Regions from separate parts of the Pseudomonas sp. S11P7 genome, predicted to be linked through region 4. Evidence: predicted binding sites of a transcription regulator. Region 4 holds the regulator's gene; each other region holds the start of a gene.
What was found. Region 4 encodes FliA, which starts transcription of late flagellar genes. Its sites were predicted from a motif close to CTAAAGTTTNNNNNNNNNNNGCCGNTAA; they were not measured.
Positions count from the first base shown of each region.

Region 1: the regulator FliA is predicted to act here: its motif matches at 968-995, upstream of M0746_RS01850 (methyl-accepting chemotaxis protein).
Region 2: the regulator FliA is predicted to act here: its motif matches at 880-907, upstream of M0746_RS24935 (methyl-accepting chemotaxis protein).
Region 3: the regulator FliA is predicted to act here: its motif matches at 698-725, upstream of motA (flagellar motor stator protein MotA).

Region 1 is NZ_JALPKS020000002.1:374,552-376,752, reverse strand. Features, by position in the region: gene M0746_RS01855 (M48 family metallopeptidase) at 1-766, opposite strand, end outside; gene M0746_RS01850 (methyl-accepting chemotaxis protein) at 1,032-2,201, shown strand, end outside.
Region 2 is NZ_JALPKS020000002.1:5,461,844-5,464,044, reverse strand. Features, by position in the region: gene M0746_RS24945 (FecR domain-containing protein) at 1-211, opposite strand, end outside; gene M0746_RS24940 (sigma-70 family RNA polymerase sigma factor) at 211-711, opposite strand; gene M0746_RS24935 (methyl-accepting chemotaxis protein) at 1,023-2,201, shown strand, end outside.
Region 3 is NZ_JALPKS020000002.1:5,019,381-5,021,581, reverse strand. Features, by position in the region: gene M0746_RS23095 (HDOD domain-containing protein) at 1-627, opposite strand, end outside; gene motA (flagellar motor stator protein MotA) at 794-1,645, shown strand; gene motB (flagellar motor protein MotB) at 1,649-2,201, shown strand, end outside.
Region 4 is NZ_JALPKS020000002.1:3,837,201-3,839,401, forward strand. Features, by position in the region: gene M0746_RS17630 (protein phosphatase CheZ) at 1-173, opposite strand, end outside; gene M0746_RS17635 (chemotaxis response regulator CheY) at 192-563, opposite strand; gene fliA (RNA polymerase sigma factor FliA) at 731-1,471, opposite strand; gene fleN (flagellar synthesis regulator FleN) at 1,468-2,201, opposite strand, start outside.

The DNA.
Region 1 (2,201 bases), 3.5 Mb from region 4:
GCAACGCGGCGATCCGGCTGGTCGAGGCCGGGTGGGTGCTCATGAACTCCGGCGGCGAACCTTCCGAAGCCTTGCTCATCTTGTCCCACAGGGTGATTGCGGCATTCGGGTTGTAGCCGGCGCGGGCGGCCAGTTCCAGACCGATCAGGTCGGCTTCGTTTTCGTTGGCGCGGCTGTTGGGCAAGGTCATGCCGTAGTTGGCCACGGTGTCGGCCAGGGCCAGGCTGTCCTGACCGAGACCGAACAACGCACCGGCGCCCTGCTTGGCCATTTCCACGCCATAGGCCTTGGACATCGCTTCACGACCGTGCTCGCGCAAGGCGTGGGCGATTTCATGGCCCATGACCGCAGCGATTTCATCGTCGGTGAGTTTCAGGCTGTCGATCAGCCCGGTGTAGAAAATGATCTTGCCGCCGGGACCGCAGTTGGCGTTGAGTTCGTCGCTCTTGATCAGATTGACCTCCCACTGCCACTGCGCCGCATCCGGACGGAAATTCGGCGCCTGGGCGATCAAACGGTTGGCAATCGCCTGCACTCGCTTGGCCTCGGGGCTGGTCTTGTCCAGCACACCTTTGCTGGACGCCTCGCCAACAGTTTTCTGATAAGACTGGGCATACATCTGGTCGACCTCTTGCGAGGACAGCATGCTGAACATGTACTGCTTGCGCTCCACCCCGACGGCGCCGCCGCTGGTGGTGTTGACCGACTGACAACCGGCCAGCAACAGCGCTGCGCTCAGTGCACTAACAACCAATGTCTTGTTCATTGAAAAGCTCCCTGAAAACCTGTGCGTATCCTAGGCGGGTAATTGTATGGATGCCAGATACAAAGGATAGGTTGAAGTGACTTTCAGACATTTCCCGCAGCGTAATGTCGCGAAAAAATTCCCAGCGCCCGCCAGCCACGCAGCCACTGCGTCGCGCAACAGCCGATTTACGACATCTCCGGCCGATTCCGACCGGCGCCACTCATGGCCCCGCTGACGCCGCCGATAAAACTTTCGCAGATATTCTCTTGCCTGCGGAGCTCCCATGAAGTTCAAGTCGATCCAGTTTTCCGTCGCCGCCCTGGCCGGCGCCATCGTCCTCAGCGTGGTCGCGGCGCTGGTGCTGTATGCGCTGTTTGCCGGCGCGCGCACTCAGACAATGGTGCAACAACGCACCCAGGCCCAGTTCGAGCAGGTCATCGAGCAGCGCCTGACCGCGCTGGCGCAAACCCAGGTCAGCCAGATCCAGCGCGAGCTCGAAGCACCGCTGCTGATTGCCGGCGGCCTGGTGCGCGCCAACGCTTTGCTTGGCACGCCGGGCGTCGATGGCCAGCCGCGCCTGAGCGTCAGCCGCGAGCAACTGATCAGCCTGATCAAAGAGAACGTCGAAAAGAACCCGAAAATTCTCGGCACCTACATCGGCTGGGAAAAGAACGCCCTCGATCACAACGACGCGGCCTACGTCGGCACCAGCGTGGTCGGCATCGACGCAAGCAACGGGCGATTTCTGCCGTGGTGGTTCCGCAACGAGGACGGCACCCTCGGCCTCGACAAACTGGTCGACGTCGACGATCAGAAAACCCTGTCGACCGGTGTACGCGCCAGCGAGTACTACCTGTGCTCGAAGGAAAACAAGAAATCCTGCGTGATCGACCCGGCGCCGTACAAGGTTGGCGACAAGGTCGTCATGCTTGCCTCGTTTATCGAACCGATCATGCTCAACGGCGTGTTCCAGGGCATCGTCGGCGCTGATCTGTCGGTGAACTTCATTCAAGAAATGCTGCTGGGCGCCAACCAGAAACTCTACAGCGGTGCCGGGGAAATGGCCCTGGTCGGCAGCAATGGCCGGATCGTGGCTTATACCAAGGACCCGAGCAAATTCGGCGAGAAGGTCAGTGACATTCTTGATGCCGAACAGTCCGCCAACATGGCCAACCTCAAGCGCGGCGAAGTGACTTACTCCGTTAACAAGGACAAGGGCCGGATCGAGTTGTACCTGCCGTTCGGCATCGGCCAGACCGACGCACGCTGGACGCTGATGCTGCAACTGCCGCTCAACGCGGTGATGGCCGATCTGCAAGCGCTGCAGGCCGACCTCGATGCCCAGCGCAAATCCGACACCTTCGGCATGGCCATGGTCGGTTTGCTGATCGCCGGCCTCGGCTTGCTGGTGATCTGGCTGGTCGGTCACGGCATTGCCCGGCCGCTCAAGCAA
Region 2 (2,201 bases), 1.6 Mb from region 4:
GCAGGTTGCTGCTCAGTTCGGCTTGCAACGACTGCACGCGCTGCCAGGCCAGTTCGTGTTGATGATGTTCGGCCCGCCATTGTTCGCACTGGCGGTTCAGCCGTGGATTGCCGTGGTTGTTACGCAGGCGCAGCAGCCAGTGAATGGCTTGTTTGACCACTTGCGGTGGCGGCTCGGCGCGGCGGCCAAGTGCAGCATTGTCCAGCGGCATCAGTGCGCGTACCGCAAGACGTAACAGTGATACAGCGCCTCGGCGACGTAGCGTTCCACCGAGCGTAACGACAGCCCCATTTGCTCGGCGATCTGCTTGTGGGTCAGACCTTCGCACTGCGCCAGCAGAAAGGCCTGACGCACCTTCGGTTTCAGCCCTTCAAGCATGCGCGCGATGCTTTCCAGCAGTTCAATGATCAACGCGCGGGCTTCGCTGCCTGGCGTTTCGGCTTCGGGTAAGTGGGCGATGGTTTCCAGGTAGGCGCGCTCGATTTCTTCGCGGCGCCAATGATCGATCACCAAGCCGCGGGCGATGGTGCGTAGGAATGCACGAGGGGCCTTGAGTTCGAGGCGTTCGCTGCGTTGCAGCAGACGAACGAAAGTGTCCTGTGCCAGATCCGCCGCATCCGCTGCGTTGCCCAGCCGTGCGCGCAACCAGGTATTGAGCCAGCCGTGATGACAACGATAAAGCGTCTGTACCGCAAACTCGGGGGAGGACATGAACGCGACAGCCCGGACGTCACAAATGATAATTAGTCGCATTGTCTTCAAGGGTCGCAGAATTTGCAACCGCTGCTCACGCAACGCGCGGAAAAATCTTCCGTCAGCCGCTCTGGCCCGCCGTTCGGCGGGAATCCGCCAGAAACGCCATCCATTTCCTACGCAACCCTAAGATTTCTCCCACGCGTGCCGACAGACTGGTGAGACATGCGTGCACCAAAGTAGAGCGGCCGGAAGAACGCTGCCTGCGCTGTACATGGAATGTTGCATCCGGAACGCATCCCCACTTTTGGCATAAGAAGTCCCATGAAATGAATCTAAAGTTCAGCCATAAAATTCTGCTGGCCGCCTCGGGCGTCGTGGTCCTGGCGTTCGCGCTGTTCACGCTCTACAACGACTATCTGCAGCGGAGCACCATTCGCCAGAACCTTCAGTCTTCCGTTCAGCAGGCCGGTGATCTGACCGCCAGCAGCGTGCAGAACTGGATGAGCGGGCGGATTCTGGTGCTGGAAAACCTCGCGCAGAACGTCGCTCATCAGGGCAAGGACGCCGACCTGCCGGGGCTGGTCGATCAACCGGCTTTCACCTCGAATTTCCAGTTCACCTATGTTGGCCAGGCCAACGGTGTGTTCACCCAACGCCCGGACGCGAAGATGCCGGACGGCTACGATCCGCGTCAGCGTCCCTGGTACAAGCAAGCGGTGGCCGCGGATAAAACCATGCTGACTCCGCCGTACATGGCCGCGGTTGGCGGGCTGGTAGTAACCATCGCCATGCCGGTGAAGAAGAATGGTGAACTGCTTGGCGTGGTCGGTGGCGACCTGAGCCTGGAAACCCTGGTCAAAATCATCAACTCGGTGGACTTCGGTGGCCTTGGCCATGCGTTTCTGGTCAGCGCTGACGGTCAGGTGATCGTCAGCCCGGACAAGGATCAGGTCATGAAAAACCTGAAAGACATCTACCCGAACGCCAGCGTGCGCATCGAGAAGGGCAACCAGAACGTCGTGCTCAACGGCGAGGAGCGGATTCTGTCGTTCACCCCGGTCAACGACCTGCCGAATGCGCAGTGGTACATCGGTCTGTCGATCGATCACGACAAAGCCTACGCAGCGCTCAGCCAATTCCGCACCTCGGCGCTGATCGCTATGTTCGTCGCCGTGGCCGCCATTGCGTTGCTGTTGAGCCTGTTGATCAACGTCTTGATGCGTCCGCTGACCACCATGGGCCGTGCAATGCAGGACATCGCTCAGGGCGAAGGCGATCTGACTCGTCGTCTGTCGGTAGAAAGCAAAGACGAGTTCGGCGAACTGGGCAGTGCTTTCAACCAGTTCGTTGAACGCATTCACGCGTCGATATCCGAAGTGTCCTCGGCCACCCGCCATGTGCACGACTTGTCGCAACGAGTCATGGCATCGTCGAACGCGTCGATCGTCGGCTCTGACGAACAAAGCGCGCGCACCAACAGCGTCGCGGCGGCGATCAACCAACTG
Region 3 (2,201 bases), 1.2 Mb from region 4:
AACCCAGATCGGCAGACGCCAGGCCTCGACCAGCGCATCGGCAATCTTCAGCAGGCGCACGCCAAACAATTGCTTCTCGACGAGGTGCGCCGGTTCGCGTTTGTGGATGACCCGCAGCTCCCATTCCTCAAGCAGTTGCGGAAAGGTCAGCGCTAGCGGCCACAGCGGTGACAGAAACAGCAGGCTGCCCCAATGGATGTCCTGCCACAGCCGCGCCAGGCGACTGGCGAAAAAACCATTGGCCTGTTGCGTCGCGTGCTGACTGATCAGCTGCAGCTGGCGCAGGGCCTTGGGGATCTGCATCTGCGGTTCGGCGGGCAGGCGTGCGAGCAATTCTTCGGTACGGGCGAGGCCGAGACGATTAATGGCAATCTCGAGATTTTCCGCCGGCGTGGCCATCGTGCCGTGGGTGTGACGATTCGCCTCACGCAGGATGCTCAAGGCCAGCGCCGGGCTGTCCTGCATCAGATCGGCGATGTCGCGCAGCGAGCTGCGATTGTCACGGATCGCCCGGCAGACTTTGTCGTGCGCCGCTTGCGGCACGGGCAGCCGGACGCTGTCGAGCAGCTTGACCCAGCCGTCGAGGGTGGTCGGTTTTGCGTGTGGGACGTTCGTTTCATTAGCCATGTCTGGACGGGATCTTCAGTGACTGTAGACGCGCCCGGCATGGGCTAAATTGGCTTTTCGCCTGAACTGGCTATAGTCTGGCGCAGTTTTGCCGATAAGTAGAAGAAGAGATTTTTTAACTTCCGAATATGACCTTGAACCCGACTTAAACAAGTACCTTCTACCTATGGCTAAAATTATCGGCATCATCGTCGTATTCGCGAGCGTGCTCGGCGGATACGTGCTCTCCCACGGCAAGATTGCCGCTCTGATCCAGCCCTTCGAGGTGATGATCATCGGCGGTGCGGCATTGGGTGCGTTCCTGCAGGCCAACCCCGGTTACATGACCATGCACGTGCTCAAGAAATCCCTGAGCATGTTCGGTTCGCGTTTCACCCACACCTTCTATCTGGAAGTGCTCGGGCTGATCTACGAGATCCTCAACAAGAGCCGCCGCGAAGGCATGATGGCTATTGAAGGTGACATCGAAGACGCTGCGGCGAGCCCGATCTTCGCCAAGTACCCGGCGGTACTCAAGGATGAGCGCATGACCGCGTTCGTCTGCGATTACCTGCGCATCATGTCCTCCGGCAACATGGCTCCGCACGAGCTCGAAGGCCTGTTCGACATGGAACTGTACAGCCTCAAAGAAGACCTAGAGCACCCGTCGCATGCGGTCAACGGCATTGCCGACGGTATGCCCGGTTTCGGTATCGTCGCGGCGGTACTCGGTATCGTGGTGACCATGGCCTCGCTGGGCGAGGGCGACCAGGCGTCGATCGGTCTGCACGTCGGTGCGGCACTGGTCGGTACGTTCTTCGGTATTCTCGCGGCGTACGGTTTCTTTGGCCCGCTGGCGCACTCGCTGGCTCACGATGCCAAGGAAGAACTCAACGTCTACGAAGCCATCAAGGCTTCGCTGGTGGCTTCGGCGTCCGGCATGCCGCCGTCGCTGGCGGTCGAGTTCGGTCGTAAGGTTCTGTACCCGGCGCACCGTCCGAGCTTCGCCGAGCTGGAACAAGCGGTTCGCGGTCGTTAAGTCATGGAAAATAATCAGCCGATCATAGTCAAGCGCGTCAAGCGCATTGCCGGCGGGCACCACGGTGGGGCGTGGAAAATCGCCTTCGCCGACTTCGCCACGGCGATGATGGCGTTCTTTCTGGTGTTGTGGCTGCTGTCCACGGCGACGCCGGAACAGAAAATCGCCATCGCCGGTTACTTCAAGGACCCGGTCGGCTTCTCCGAAAGCGGTACGCCGTACATCATCGATCTCGGCGGTACGCCGACCCCGGCGCCGGAAAATACCCTCAACCCGGAAGTGAAGTCGCAGCCGCAACCCGACAAGGTCACGGTCGACACCGACCAGGTTGAAGGCATGGCCGAACAGGTCGAGAAGGAGCGTCTGGAGCTGTTGCTGCAAGAACTGCAGAACAAGGTCGACGAGAACCCGCAGCTGCAGAAATTCAAGGACCAGATCCTCTTCGAGATCACGCCGAACGGCTTGCGCATCCAGATCATGGATGCCGAGAACCGGCCGATGTTCGACTCAGGTTCCGCACGTCTGAAACCGTACTTCGAAGACATCCTGCTGGCCA
Region 4 (2,201 bases):
CGCGTGAGCTTGCCCACTTCCTGATACAGGCCACGGTCACGGGTCTGATTGAGCTCATGGATCAGTTGCACCGCGTCGCCGAACCTGCCTTTTTCGAGGCTTTCGACCAGTTCGACCGCGTGTTTTTTCAGGGTCGATTCAAAATCGCCCTGTGAAGATTCGTTATGCTCCATAGCTCCCCCGCGCGTTCATCAGCCGATGCGTTCGAAAATCTTCTCGATTTTGTCTTTCAACGCCTGAGCCGTGAAAGGTTTGACCACGTAGCCGTTCACACCGGCCTGAGCGGCTTCGATGATCTGCTCGCGCTTGGCTTCAGCGGTCACCATCAGCACCGGCAGGTGCTTGAGTTTTTCATCGGCGCGCACGTGGCGCAGCAGGTCGATACCGGTCATGCCCGGCATGTTCCAGTCCGTTACCAGAAAGTCGATGCTGCCGCTGTTGAGGACCGGAATGGCGGTTACGCCATCGTCGGCCTCGACGGTGTTGGTGAACCCAAGATCGCGCAGCAGGTTCTTGATGATCCGCCGCATCGTTGAGAAGTCATCAACGATGAGGATTTTCATGTCTTTGTTCAATTCGACCTCCAAGCAGTCTTAAACGCGCCCAGCACCTGGACGCGCCACTTCAATCAATTGGCGCAGCACTTAAAGTTTGTCTGGAGCACAACGGATCGAGACCGGCGCCGCTTACCACCGCACCAGCCTCGTTTCGCAGTGTCCCCACACTGCCTTCAGCGCGCTCGCCACTCCCCCAAACGCCCCCGCAAACGGGCCGCGCACTGGCTGTGTAACTGGCTGACCCGCGATTCACTGACGCCAAGGACTTCACCGATTTCCTTGAGGTTCAGCTCTTCGTCGTAGTACAGCGCCAACACCAGTCGCTCACGCTCCGGCAAATTGGCAATCGCGTCCGCCAGCGCCGTCTGGAAGCGTTCATCTTCCAGATCGCGTGACGGCTCCATATGAGCACTGGCGCCATCCTCGTGCAGCCCTTCGTGTTCGCCGTCCTGCAAGAGGTCGTCGAAACTGAACAGGCGGCTGCCCAAAGTGTCATTCAGAATCCCGTAATAATCGTCGAGACTCAATTGGAGTTCGGCCGCAACCTCGTGATCTTTAGCGTCACGGCCGGTTTTAGCTTCAATCGAGCGAATCGCGTCGCTGACCATCCGGGTATTGCGGTGAACCGAGCGTGGTGCCCAGTCCCCTTTGCGCACTTCATCGAGCATCGCGCCGCGGATTCGAATGCCCGCGTACGTTTCGAAACTGGCGCCCTTGCTGGCGTCGTATTTGGTCGACACTTCGAGCAGGCCGATCATCCCGGCCTGGATCAGGTCTTCGACCTGCACACTGGCCGGCAACCGTGCCAGCAAGTGATAGGCAATGCGCTTGACCAGTGGCGCGTAACGCTCGATCAATTCGTACTGCGCGTCACGCGCCGACTTCTTGTAAAGATTCATGCCACTGGCGGTCATATCACAGGCCCTGCGGTTTGCTGCACGAGACGCTCGACGAAAAACTCCAGATGGCCGCGCGGGTTGGCCGGCAACGGCCAGGTGTCGACCTTCTGCGCGATGGCCTTGAAGGCCAGAGCGCATTTGGAGCGTGGAAAGGCTTCGTAGACGGCGCGTTGTTTCTGCACGGCCTTGCGCACGCTTTCGTCATACGGGACGGCGCCGACGTATTGTAGGGCGACGTCAAGGAAACGGTCCGTGACCTTGGTCAACTTGGCGAACAGGTTACGGCCTTCCTGCGGGCTCTGCGCCATGTTGGCAAGGACGCGAAAGCGGTTCATGCCGTAATCGCGGTTGAGCAGTTTGATCAGTGCGTAGGCGTCGGTGATCGAGGTCGGCTCGTCACACACCACCAGCAACACTTCCTGCGCGGCGCGGACGAAACTGACCACCGAGTCACCAATGCCCGCAGCGGTGTCGATCACCAGCACGTCGAGATTGTCGCCGATGTCGCTGAACGCCTGAATCAGGCCGGCGTGCTGCGCCGGGCTCAGGTGGACCATGCTCTGCGTGCCGGACGCCGCCGGCACGATGCGAATCCCGCCCGGGCCCTGCAACAGCACGTCGCGCAATTCGCAGCGGCCTTCGATGACGTCAGCCAGCGTGCGTTTGGGGGTCAGCCCCAGCAGAACGTCGACGTTCGCCAGACCGAGGTCGGCGTCCAGCAGCATGACCCGACGGCCAAGCTCTG